Regions from separate parts of the Pseudescherichia sp. L3 genome, predicted to be linked through region 1. Evidence: predicted binding sites of a transcription regulator. Region 1 holds the regulator's gene; each other region holds the start of a gene.
What was found. Region 1 encodes LexA, which represses DNA repair genes until DNA is damaged. Its sites were predicted from a motif close to TNCTGTATGTACATACAGNA; they were not measured.
Positions count from the first base shown of each region.

Region 2: the regulator LexA is predicted to act here: its motif matches at 1,144-1,163, upstream of NR795_RS04765 (metal-dependent hydrolase).
Region 3: the regulator LexA is predicted to act here: its motif matches at 1,282-1,301, upstream of dinB (DNA polymerase IV).
Region 4: the regulator LexA is predicted to act here: its motif matches at 1,183-1,202, upstream of NR795_RS08580 (YebG family protein).

Region 1 covers NZ_JANKYC010000002.1:745,854-748,828, forward strand. The annotation lists gene zur (zinc uptake transcriptional repressor Zur) at 1-389, shown strand, start outside; gene NR795_RS15070 (CsbD family protein) at 467-676, opposite strand; gene lexA (transcriptional repressor LexA) at 933-1,541, opposite strand; gene NR795_RS15080 (diacylglycerol kinase) at 1,650-2,018, opposite strand; gene plsB (glycerol-3-phosphate 1-O-acyltransferase PlsB) at 2,148-2,975, shown strand, end outside.
Region 2 covers NZ_JANKYC010000001.1:972,729-975,703, reverse strand. The annotation lists gene NR795_RS04775 (YniB family protein) at 1-237, opposite strand, end outside; gene hxpB (hexitol phosphatase HxpB) at 386-1,054, shown strand; gene NR795_RS04765 (metal-dependent hydrolase) at 1,178-1,768, shown strand; gene NR795_RS04760 (L-cystine transporter) at 1,903-2,975, shown strand, end outside.
Region 3 covers NZ_JANKYC010000001.1:12,274-15,248, forward strand. The annotation lists gene NR795_RS00075 (class II glutamine amidotransferase) at 1-343, shown strand, start outside; gene dpaA (peptidoglycan meso-diaminopimelic acid protein amidase) at 314-1,057, opposite strand; gene dinB (DNA polymerase IV) at 1,333-2,388, shown strand; gene pepD (cytosol nonspecific dipeptidase) at 2,475-2,975, opposite strand, start outside.
Region 4 covers NZ_JANKYC010000001.1:1,749,584-1,752,558, forward strand. The annotation lists gene NR795_RS08570 (tellurite resistance TerB family protein) at 1-351, opposite strand, end outside; gene yebF (protein YebF) at 446-793, opposite strand; gene NR795_RS08580 (YebG family protein) at 859-1,167, opposite strand; gene purT (formate-dependent phosphoribosylglycinamide formyltransferase) at 1,298-2,476, shown strand; gene kdgA (bifunctional 4-hydroxy-2-oxoglutarate aldolase/2-dehydro-3-deoxy-phosphogluconate aldolase) at 2,521-2,975, opposite strand, start outside.

The sequences.
Region 1 (2,975 bases):
GCGCTTACGATTTACTCGATCTTTTGCGTGTCTCTGAGCCGCAGGCCAAGCCGCCAACGGTTTATCGCGCTCTCGACTTCCTGCTGGAGCAGGGATTTGTGCATAAGGTTGAGTCGACAAACAGCTACGTGCTGTGTCACCTCTTCGATCAGCCCACGCATACGTCGGCGATGTTCATCTGCGATCGCTGTGGCGTGGTAAAAGAGGAAGCGGCTGAGGGCGTGGAAGATATCATGCATGCGCTAGCGGCAAAGATGGGCTTTGCGCTACGGCATAACGTTATTGAGGCGCACGGGCTTTGTGCAGCGTGTTCGGAAGTGGAAGCCTGTCGTCATCAGGGCGAGTGCCAGCACGATCACAGCATCTTAGTGAAGAAAAAACCGCGTTAGGCTACGAGGTAGAGCAGGAAGGGTCGGTACATCCTTGTACCGTCGGGCAGGGCATTCAAGCTGTCTATCTAGCGTGATTACCAGCGATACTCGTTACGAGTTTCCCATTCGCCGACTTCTTTCTCGGCCTGGTCTTTCTGATAACCGTAACGTTCTTGAATTTTACCGACCAGCTGGTCGCGTTTACCTTCAATAACGGTCATATCATCGTCCGTTAATTTGCCCCATTGCTCTTTCGCTTTACCTTTGAACTGTTTCCAGTTACCGCCGACTTCGTCTTTATTCATAATGGTATCCTCATCATCGTTCGGTGTTGAATAGCAATATTCGTTGGTCCTTCGTTACGTTCGTTATCTGCTGAACGTGATAATAATTGTAGCTAAGGATTTTCTAAGGTGGGATTTATTCGGAATATTTAACCATTCAGAGGCAAACAAACAACAGGAAGAGAGGGCAAAAAAAGAGGGAGCAAATGCAGGAACAAAAAAATAGATTAAGCGCTGTGGCAGGATAAAGCGAGCTGCCACAGGCACTTACAGGATATCAGAGCCATTCGCCGTTGCGAATAACGCCGACCGCCAGCCCTTCAATACTGAAATTCTGCTGACGCAGGTCAACAACGATAGGATCGAAGTCGCTGTTTTCAGGCAGTAGCTGTACGGTATTGCCCTGCTTTTTCAGCCGCTTTACCGTCACTTCATCATCAATACGCGCCACGATCACCTGGCCGTTACGCGCTTCCTGAGTTTTATGTACTGCCAGCAGATCGCCATCCATGATGCCGATATCTTTCATCGACATCCCGCTAACCCGCAGCAGGAAATCAGCGCTGGGCTTAAACAGGGAGGGATCGACCTGGTAGTGGCCTTCAATATGCTGCTGCGCCAGCAGCGGCTCACCGGCAGCGACGCGGCCAATCAACGGCAGCCCCTCTTCCTCTTCCTGCAGCAGTCGGATCCCGCGCGATGCGCCGGAAACAATCTCAAGAACCCCTTTACGCGCCAGCGCTTTCAGGTGTTCTTCCGCCGCGTTTGGCGAACGGAATCCCAAACGCTGCGCAATCTCAGCACGCGTCGGCGGCATGCCGGTCTGGCTGATGTGATCGCGAATGAGATCAAACACCTCTTGCTGCCTGGCTGTTAACGCTTTCATCCCGCCCCCTGGGTGTATATACAGTTATGCTGTGAGTATATACAGCAAAAACTGTTTTTGAAACCAAATTTTGAGCAAAACCGCCGCACAAGCCCGATTTTGCGCACCTTAGCGGTAATGTGGCCAGAGCAGCATGCCCCAGGTTGCCAGCGCAAGCAGGATAGACATCAGCACCGCCGCTGAGCCCATGTCTTTGGCCCGGCCGGAAAGCTCATGAAAATCAGTGCCAATGCGGTCAACAACCGCTTCGATCGCGCTGTTCAGGATCTCCACTATCATTACCAGCACTACGGACCCAATGAGCAGCACGCGGGTAATAGCGTCTACGTCGAGCCAGCAGGCGATAACAATAGCGAGGATCACCGCCACGGCCTCCTGGCGGAAGGCGGCCTCATTGAGCCATGCCGCACGAACGCCCTTCCATGAGTACCCTGCAGCTTTAATGATTCGGGTTAAACCAGTGGTATTATTGGCCATCAAAAGAACCTTTTTATGTAATTATCGTCAATGTCTATGCGAGCGTACCGAGGTACAAAAGATATTCTGCGCGCTTTCTGATATTCTTGCGGCGCAATGGCATTATTAACCAGAGGCTTCACATTGTTTATGTCCGGCTGGCCACGAATTTACTACAAATTACTGAATTTACCATTAAGCGTGTTGGTAAAAAGCAAGTCGATTCCGGCAGAACCTGCCCAGGAACCAGGACTCGATACCTCACGCCCTATTATGTACGTTTTGCCTTATAACTCGAAGGCAGACTTACTGACTTTGCGTGCTCAGTGTCTGGCACATGAGCTGCCCGACCCGCTGGAGCCGCTGGAGATCGACGGCGCGCTGCTGCCGCGCTACATCTTTATCCATAGCGGCCCGCGTGTTTTTAGCTGGTACACGCCAAAAGAAGATTCCGTTAAGCTGTTCCATGACTACCTGGATCTCCACCGTAATCACCCGGATCTGGACGTACAGATGGTGCCGGTATCGGTGATGTTTGGCCGCTCGCCGGGGCGCGAAAAAGGCGAAGTTAACCCGCCGCTGCGCATGCTGAACGGCATCCAGAAGTTCTTTGCCGTCTCCTGGCTGGGCCGCGATAGCTTTGTGCGCTTCTCCCCGCCGGTCTCCCTGCGCCGGATGGCCACCGAGCATGGCACGGACAAAATTATCGCCCAGAAGCTGGCCCGCGTAGCGCGCATGCATTTTGCCCGCCAGCGGCTTGCCGCCGTGGGCCCGCGCCTGCCAGCACGCCAGGATCTCTTCAATAAGCTGCTGGCATCAAAAGCAATTGCCCGCGCGGTAGAAGACGAAGCGCGTAGCAAAAAGATCTCTCACGAGAAGGCCCAGCAGAACGCCATCGCCCTGATGGAAGAGATTGCCGCTAACTTCTCCTATGAGATGATCCGCCTGAGCGACCGTATTCTCGGCTTTACCTGGAAC
Region 2 (2,975 bases), on a different contig from region 1:
ATCCGGCGTCGGCGAGTTGTACCAGAAAACATTGAGAAACGGCGTATTGAAACGCATCATCTCAATCATGACATGGGCGAAATCCAGCATCACGGCGTTGATCCCCGGCTGCTTCTCGCTGTGATCGTACATAAATTTGAATACGGAAATCAGGGTGGAAACCACCGCCGGGATAAAAATCACCCATCCCAGAACGCGCTTGAGCACGGCAATGCGTCCAGCTTGTTGATACGTCATGAATTCCCCTTGTTTAAGACGTTCTATTTGCGGGTTAAGTCTACCTTCTGAACGGGATTTTCGCCCGCCTTTAAAAGCGTTATCCTCGTCCAACAGCCATAATGAACGTTCATTTGTCTATTTATTCCACTCATAAGGAGAGGTTGTTATGTCAACCCCGCGTCAGATCCTCGCCGCTATTTTTGATATGGATGGCTTGCTTATCGACTCCGAGCCGCTTTGGGACCGGGCCGAGCTGGAGGTGATATCCAGTCTGGGCGTCGATGTTACCCGTCGCCATGAGATGCCTGATACGTTGGGCCTGCGTATCGATATGGTGGTCGATCTCTGGTACGCCATGCAGCCCTGGAGCGGACCGGGGAAACAGGAGGTGACAGACAGGATCATCCAGCGCGCTATCTCCCTGGTTGATGAGCAACGTCCGCTGCTGCCCGGGGTGCGTGAGGCGCTGGCGCTGTGTAAAGCGAAAGGGTTAAAAGTCGGCCTGGCATCCGCTTCGCCGCTCTATATGCTGGAGAAAGTCCTGTCGCTTTTCGAGCTGAGCGACTACTTTGATGCCCTGGCGTCGGCGCAGACGCTTCCCTACAGCAAACCCCATCCGCAGGTCTACCTCGACTGTGCGGCAAAGCTCGGCGTCGATCCTCTCTCCTGTGTAGCGTTAGAGGACTCGGTCAACGGAATGATTGCGGCAAAAGCGGCCCGTATGCGCGCCATCGTTGTGCCTGCGGAGGAGAACCGCCACGATCCGCGCTATGCGTTGGCAAACATCAAGCTTGAGTCGCTAGCCCAGCTGACGGAGCACGATTTGCGCGGATAACGCGCATTTTGCCCTCCTGAGAAAAAAAATATAAAACGGTGACAAAGTGTTACACCGTCACCTCTTCCGCCTACTGTACAAAAACCCTATACTGTATACTTCGACAGTTGAGTGAGTATGATCATGACGGCGGAAGGACACCTCCTTTTTTCCATTGCCTGCGCGGTGTTTGCCAAAAACGCCGAGCTTACCCCTGTGCTTGCGCAAGGGGACTGGTGGCATGTTATTCCCTCAGCCATTGTCACCTGCCTGCTCCCGGATATCGATCATCCGAAATCGTTTCTTGGCCAGCGCCTGAAGTGGATCTCGAAACCGATCGCCCGGGCCTTTGGCCACCGCGGCTTTACGCATAGCCTGCTGGCGGTGTTTATTGCCGTAACGCTTTTCTATCTTAAAGTGCCTGATAGCTGGTTTATCCCTGCCGATGTTTTGCAGGGCATGGTGCTGGGCTACCTGAGCCATATTCTGGCCGATATGCTGACTCCCGCCGGCGTACCGCTGCTCTGGCCCTGTCGCTGGCGCTTCCGCCTGCCTATTCTTCGGCCGCAGCGCGGTAACCAGCTTGAGCGCGTGCTCTGTATGGTGTTGTTTACCTATGCCGTCTGGATGCCGCAGAGCGTACCCGATAACAGCGCCGTGCGCTGGTCTTCTCAGGTTATCAATACCGTGCAAGGTGAGTTCACTCGCTTTATAAATCAGCAATCCGGTCATTAGCCAGACGAATTTGGCCATTTTCTTATAACCCATTCCATTTGGATATAAGACCTAAATCACACTTCTGCTAACCTTGGCGGCAACAGGGCGGCATGCACGCGCCGCCTGATAAAAAACCGTTCAGGAGATCTGAAATGAATTTCCCTTTAATTGCGAACATCGTGGTGTTCGTCGCCTTGCTATTTGTGCTGGCGCAGACGCGCCACAAGCAGTGGAGTCTGGCAAAGAAAGTGCTGGTCGGTCTGGCGATCGGCGTGGTGTTTGGTCTGGTGCTGCAAGCAATCTATGGTGCAGAGAGCCAGGTGCTGAAAGATTCTATCCAGTGGTTTAACGTAGTCGGTAACGGCTATGTCCAGCTGCTGCAGATGATCGTGATGCCGCTGGTATTTGCCTCGATTCTCAGCGCGGTGGCCCGTCTGCATAACGCCTCCCAGCTGGGTAAAATCAGCGTATTAACCATCGGTACGCTGCTGTTTACCACGCTGATCGCGGCGCTGGTCGGGGTGCTGGTAACGAACCTGTTTGGCCTCACCGCCGAAGGGCTGGTACAGGGTACGGCCGAGACCGCGCGCCTGAACGCCATTCAGAGCAACTACGCGGGCAAGGTCGCCGATCTGAGCGTGCCGCAGCTGCTGCTCTCCTTCGTTCCGAAAAATCCGTTTGCCGATCTGACCGGGGCTAACCCGACCTCCATCATCAGCGTGGTAATTTTTGCCGCCTTCCTGGGCGTGGCGGCACTGAAGCTGCTGAAGGACGATGCGCCGAAGGGCCAGCGCGTGCTGACCGCTATCGATACCCTGCAGAGCTGGGTGATGAAGCTAGTACGCCTGGTGATGCAGCTGACGCCGTACGGCGTGCTGGCGTTGATGACCAAAGTCGTGGCAGGCTCCAACCTGCAAGACATTATCAAGCTGGGCAGCTTTGTGGTCGCCTCCTACCTGGGGCTGGGGATCATGTTTGTTGTACACGCGATCCTGCTGGCGGTGAACGGCGTGAGTCCGCTGAAATACTTCCGTAAGGTCTGGCCGGTGCTGACCTTTGCCTTCACCAGCCGCTCCAGCGCCGCCTCCATTCCGCTGAACGTGGAAGCGCAGACCCGTCGCCTGGGCGTGCCGGAGTCTATCGCCAGCTTCTCAGCCTCCTTCGGTGCCACTATCGGTCAGAACGGCTGCGCCGGTCTCTACCCGGCCATGCTGGCGGTGATGGT
Region 3 (2,975 bases), on a different contig from region 1:
CGCCCGCTATCCGCGCACGCCAGGCAATATGGCGGCGGTGTTTAAGTACATTGCCTCGTTGGCGGGGGAGCTGCGTGAGAAGGGCGTGTTCAATATGCTGCTGTCGGACGGACGCTACGTGATGGCGTTCTGCTCAACGAATCTGTTCTGGATCACCCGTAGAGCGCCATTTGGCGTAGCCAAGCTGCTGGATCAGGATGTTGAGATCGACTTTCAAAAAGAGACCACGCCCAATGACGTGGTCTCTGTGATTGCTACCCAGCCGCTTACCGGCAATGAAACCTGGCACAAGATCATGCCAGGGGAGTGGGTGCTATTTTGTCTCGGGGAGCGTGTAGTTTGATGCCAGCTGAGGCTGGATCGCGCCGCTGTTGTTAAGCGGCTTGCTCACCACATAACGGCCATCCACCACCGAGACGACCGGCGGCTGGTGGAGGGTATTGAAGTAGTCATAGCCAGGCTTCAGCTGCTTCCAGAAGTCCGCATAGTATGAGTTCTTATGGCGCGCCATATTAGCGTCGGTCATGCGGAACGGATAGATGCTTACCTGCACGCCCTGCTGGCCAAACACCAGTGCGCCGGTGACGAACTGGAAGATCTCATCGATGCCGGAATCGGTCATGGCGTAGCAGCCTACCGAAACACATGCCCCGTGGATCATCAGGTATTTTCCTTCATAGCCGTGCGAGCGATCGTAGGCATTAGGGAAGCCGATGTTGATCGCCTTATAGAAGCGGCTATCCGGCTTAAGCTGGCTGCGCTGAACGGTATAGAACCCTTCCGGACTTTTGAAATCGCCCTGACGCTGTTTCGGACCGAGACCGCCGGAGTAGTTACAGATCTTGTAGCTATCCATCAGCTGGTACTGCTCGCCCATCTTGACGTACAGCTCAAGCGTGCGCTCTTCCTTAAAGATCTGGATATAGACCGGGGAACCCATTAACTGCTGCTTGTATTCTTTACTAACGGGCGTTGTTGAGCTGTTGCTGCTGAGCAGGCCGGCAAACGAGACGCACGGTATTGTAAGCATCGCAATGAATAATGCGATTATGCGCATACTACTTGTTCCTTGATAAAGCGGTTACCATATTGCCAGGACGGCAAAAGCGATCCGAAATAAGACTAATCTGTATTAGGAGCGCTCACATTATCACCCCCATATTTTTTCGCAAGCCCGCCAGGCGGAGTTTACAAATTGTTTTGCTCAGGCCCCATCATACCGCTATTCAAGACCCTTGGCTAAGCTTGTGCATAAGCGGTGCTTCTCATTTTATCCGCAAAGGCTGTATACTTATCCAGTGAGGGCAGAGACTTCCCAGGCAAACTAAGCAGATGCGAAAAATAATACATGTTGATATGGACTGCTTTTTCGCAGCGGTTGAGATGCGTGACAATCCCGCTCTGCGAGATATCCCTATCGCCATCGGCGGAAGCCGTGAGCGGCGGGGCGTCATTAGCACCGCGAACTACCCGGCGCGCAAGTTTGGCGTCCGCAGCGCGATGCCTACCGGAATGGCGCTCAAACTCTGCCCGCATCTCACCCTGTTGCCGGGGCGCTTCGATGCCTATAAAGAAGCCTCGCGGCATATTCAGGCGATCTTCTCCCGCTATACCTCACGCATTGAACCTCTCTCGCTGGATGAAGCCTTTCTCGACGTGACCGACAGCGTGCACTGCCACGGCTCGGCCACCCTGATGGCCCAGGAGATCCGCCAGAGCATCTTTAACGAGCTGCAGCTCACCGCCTCGGCGGGCGTTGCGCCGGTTAAGTTTCTGGCTAAGATCGCCTCCGACCTCAACAAGCCCAACGGCCAGTACGTTATTACCCCGGACGAGGTGCCCGCCTTTCTGAAGACGCTGCCGCTGGCGAAGATCCCGGGGGTTGGCAAAGTCTCGGCCGCAAAGCTGGAGACGCTCGGCCTGCGCACCTGCGAAGACGTGCAGAAGAGCGATCTCGCCATGCTCCTCAAACGCTTCGGAAAGTTTGGCCGCGTGCTCTGGGAGCGTAGCCAGGGCATTGACGAGCGAGAGATCACCGGTGAGCGGCTGCGCAAGTCGGTGGGCGTGGAACGAACCCTGGCGGAAGATATCCACGAATGGGAGGAGTGTGTGGCGATTATCGAGCGCCTCTACCCGGAGCTGGAGCGGCGGCTGGCCGCCGTTAAGCCGGATCTGCTGATCGCGCGTCAGGGAGTAAAGCTCAAGTTTAACGATTTTCAGCAGACTACACAGGAGCACGTCTGGCCCCGGCTGAATAAAGAGGATCTGATTGCCACCGCCCATAAAGCGTGGGATGAGCGACGGGGAGGGCGAGGCGTGCGGCTGGTGGGGCTGCATGTAACGCTGCTCGATCCGCAGCTTGAAAGGCAGCTAGTGCTGGGGCTGTAAAAAAGCCCGGCAGCGTAATGCCTGCCGGGCCTGTAGCTCGATCTCTGTAGGCCCGGTAAGGCGAAGCCGCCACCGGGCGTTACTGTCTATTTCGCTGGAATGGACTTCAGCAGTTCGGTCAGCAGGGTCCAGTACTGACCCACGCTTTCGATGTGTACCTGCTCATCCGGGGAGTGCGGACCGGTGATGGTTGGCCCAATAGAGACCATGTCCATATCCGGGTACGGCTTTTTGAACAGGCCGCACTCAAGGCCGGCGTGGATCACCTGGATGTTCGGCGTTTTGTCGAACAGACGCTGATAGGTTTCACGCACCAGCTGCATGACCGGAGATTTTGCATCCGGCTGCCAGCCTGGATAGCTGCCTTTCGCCGAGGTCTGCGCGCCTGCCAGCGTGCCTAACGACTCCAGCATGCTGACCACGTACTCTTTACCGCTGTCGATCAGGGAGCGGATCAGGCAGATGATCTCTGCGCTCTCGTCCTGCATGGTCACCACGCCCACGTTCAGGGAGGTTTCCACCACGCCTTTCGCGACGTCAGAGTTGCGGATCACGCCGTTCGGCGTGGCGTTCAGCAGCTGAACAAA
Region 4 (2,975 bases), on a different contig from region 1:
GCCGTCGCTTTTCGCGGCAAAGACCAATGCCAGGATGAGACGTTCGGTGCGCACATCCAGCGGCGAGCTCTGCTGACCAAACTGCGGCTCATCCTGATGCGTACTACGCACGCGATCTTTATATTTGTTCCACAACACCGTGCCAGCAACGGCCCCGCCGCCCATCAGCAGCGCGCTGGTACCGTATTTCGTGAGCAGCTTACGGGAAGAGGAGTTCGAGACCAGCAGGCCCGCCAGGCCACCCAGTGCGCCGGGCACCAGCAGCTTGCTAAGTCCCTGTCCGTCACCCGATGAGGCGGACGCCCCTTTCTGGCCCAGCAGCGACTGTAATTGATTCATCCAGTTAGTCATAATTCCCTCGCTTATTCTGTGTCAAACCACAGAGTAAGCGAGGGGTTGTCAGGAAATGTCTAAGCTGACTAAAGAAGCGAAAAGGCGGGGAGGGTTAACGATGGGTATAGACGGCCTTGCCACCTTTGCAGTCAACCGCTACCTGATAGTGGATATCGGTGTTTTTGCCGCGAACGGTCAGCGGAACGGTCCACTTATCCTGTTTACCAGTAATCTCTTTGACGTTGATCCAGGCAACAGGATCGGCCTGCCCCAGCGTCTCCTGGTCATCGGCCCAGCGCGCAATGCGATTTTGCTGGTAGTCGCGCTTGACGCTGGCGGCGATACCGGCGGCATCCAGCCCTTCACAGCTGGGAAACTTCACTGATTTACTATTGGCAGCCTGTACGCTAACGCTGCCGGCCAGCAAGGCAAGGCCGAGCAGTAATCCTGATTTGTTCATGCTTATCTCCTGTGCGCATAACCCACACAAAGCATGGTACAAATTACCGGCAGCGCAAGCTGCGGTTAGGCTACTTTGCTACGCTTCGCCGTCGGCATATCCGTTACGGTATCGCTTTTCATTGGCGCGGCATCAGGATCCGGCAGCTTACCCGAGCGGAATACCGCACTGAGGGTCTCTTTCTGCTCCGCCAGCCACAGCGCCATCTGCTCACGCTGCGCGTCATCAAACGCAACGGGGGCATTTACCAGCACGCCTTCCAGTACTTCCGCCAGATCGAGCATTTTGTCGTACGCATCGGCTTCCTTTTTGCTGGCAAAAGACATTTTTTCCTCACCTTCGCGGATTACCACGTATTTGACTTCAACCGCCATAATGCAGCCTCATTTACCTGTTTATTTATACAGTATAATAGTAAGCATTTCCCCGCTGAAATGCAAGCCGAAAAAAGACACGCAAACGTTTTCGTGTATAATAGTCCGAAATTTTTAAGGGGTTGAGAGTATGACTTTTTTAGGTACGGCGCTGCGTCCGGCAGCCACGCGTGTAATGCTGTTAGGCTCTGGTGAGCTGGGTAAAGAGGTGGCGATTGAGTGCCAGCGCCTGGGTATTGAAGTGATTGCGGTGGACCGCTATGCGGATGCCCCGGCAATGCACGTCGCCCATCGTTCATACGTGATCAACATGCTGGACGGTGAGGCGTTAAAAGCGCTGGTGGCGCAGGAGAAACCGGATTTTATCGTGCCGGAGATCGAAGCTATCGCCACGGATACGCTGCTTGAGCTTGAGGCCCAGGGCCAACAGGTTGTGCCCTGCGCCCGTGCCGCGAAGCTGACCATGAACCGGGAGGGGATCCGCCGCCTGGCCGCTGAAGAGCTGAGCCTGCCTACCTCAACCTACCGCTTCGCCGACAGCGAAGTCGCGTTCACAGAAGCGGTTGCGGCGCTCGGCCTGCCGTGCATTATCAAGCCGGTGATGAGTTCGTCCGGCAAAGGCCAGAGCTTTATTCGCAGCGCCGATGAGCTGCACGATGCCTGGCAGTACGCCCAGCTTGGCGGGCGCGCCGGAGCGGGACGCGTCATTGTCGAAGGCGTGGTGAAGTTTGACTTTGAAATTACGCTCCTGACCGTGAGCGCCGTTGACGGGGTGCACTTCTGTGACCCTATCGGCCATCGTCAGGAGGATGGCGACTACCGTGAATCCTGGCAGCCGCAGCAGATGAGCGAGCTGGCTCTCTCCCGCGCCCAGGCTATTGCCGAGGAAGTGGTGCTGGCGCTGGGCGGCTATGGTCTGTTCGGCGTGGAGCTGTTTGTCTGCGGCGACGAGGTGATCTTCAGCGAGGTGTCACCGCGTCCACACGATACCGGCATGGTCACGCTGATCTCCCAGGATCTCTCGGAGTTTGCTCTGCACGTCCGCGCCTTCCTCGGTCTGCCGGTAGGCGGCGTACGTCAGTATGGCCCCTCCGCCTCGGCGGTGATCCTGCCCGCGTTGAAGAGCGATAACGTGTGCTTCGATAACGTACAGGCGGCGGTGGGCGCGGGTCTTCAGCTGCGCCTGTTCGGCAAGCCGGAGATCGACGGCACGCGGCGATTAGGCGTGGCGTTAGCCACCGGTGAAAGCGTAGAGGATGCGGTAGAACGGGCGAAAAGCGCCGCCGCGAGCGTGATAGTGAAGGGATAAAAAAACGGGCCGAAGGGCCCGTTTTTGTTACGCTATCATAACGATTACTGCTGCGCGCCTTCTACCGCTTCGCGAGCCAGTTTGGTAATGCGATCGTAGTCACCCGCTTCCAACGCATCAGCCGGTACCAGCCATGAGCCACCGATGCACAGCACGCTTTTCAGCGCCAGATAGTCACGGTAGTTTGCCGGAGAGATGCCGCCGGTTGGGCAGAAACGCACCTGCGAGAACGGGCCAGCAATCGCCTGCAGCGCTTTGGTACCGCCGTTGGCTTCCGCCGGGAAGAATTTAAACTCTTTCAGACCGTAGTCGAGGCCGAGCATCAGTTCAGACACGGTGCTGATGCCAGGGATCAGCGGAATAGTGCCTTCGGTTGCTGCCTTCAGCAGCGGCTCGGTCAGGCCCGGGCTGATAGCAAACTGCGCGCCTGCTTCGGTCACTTCCGCCAGCTGCTGCGGGTTCAGTACCGTACCGGCACCAATGATTGCTTCCGGGACTT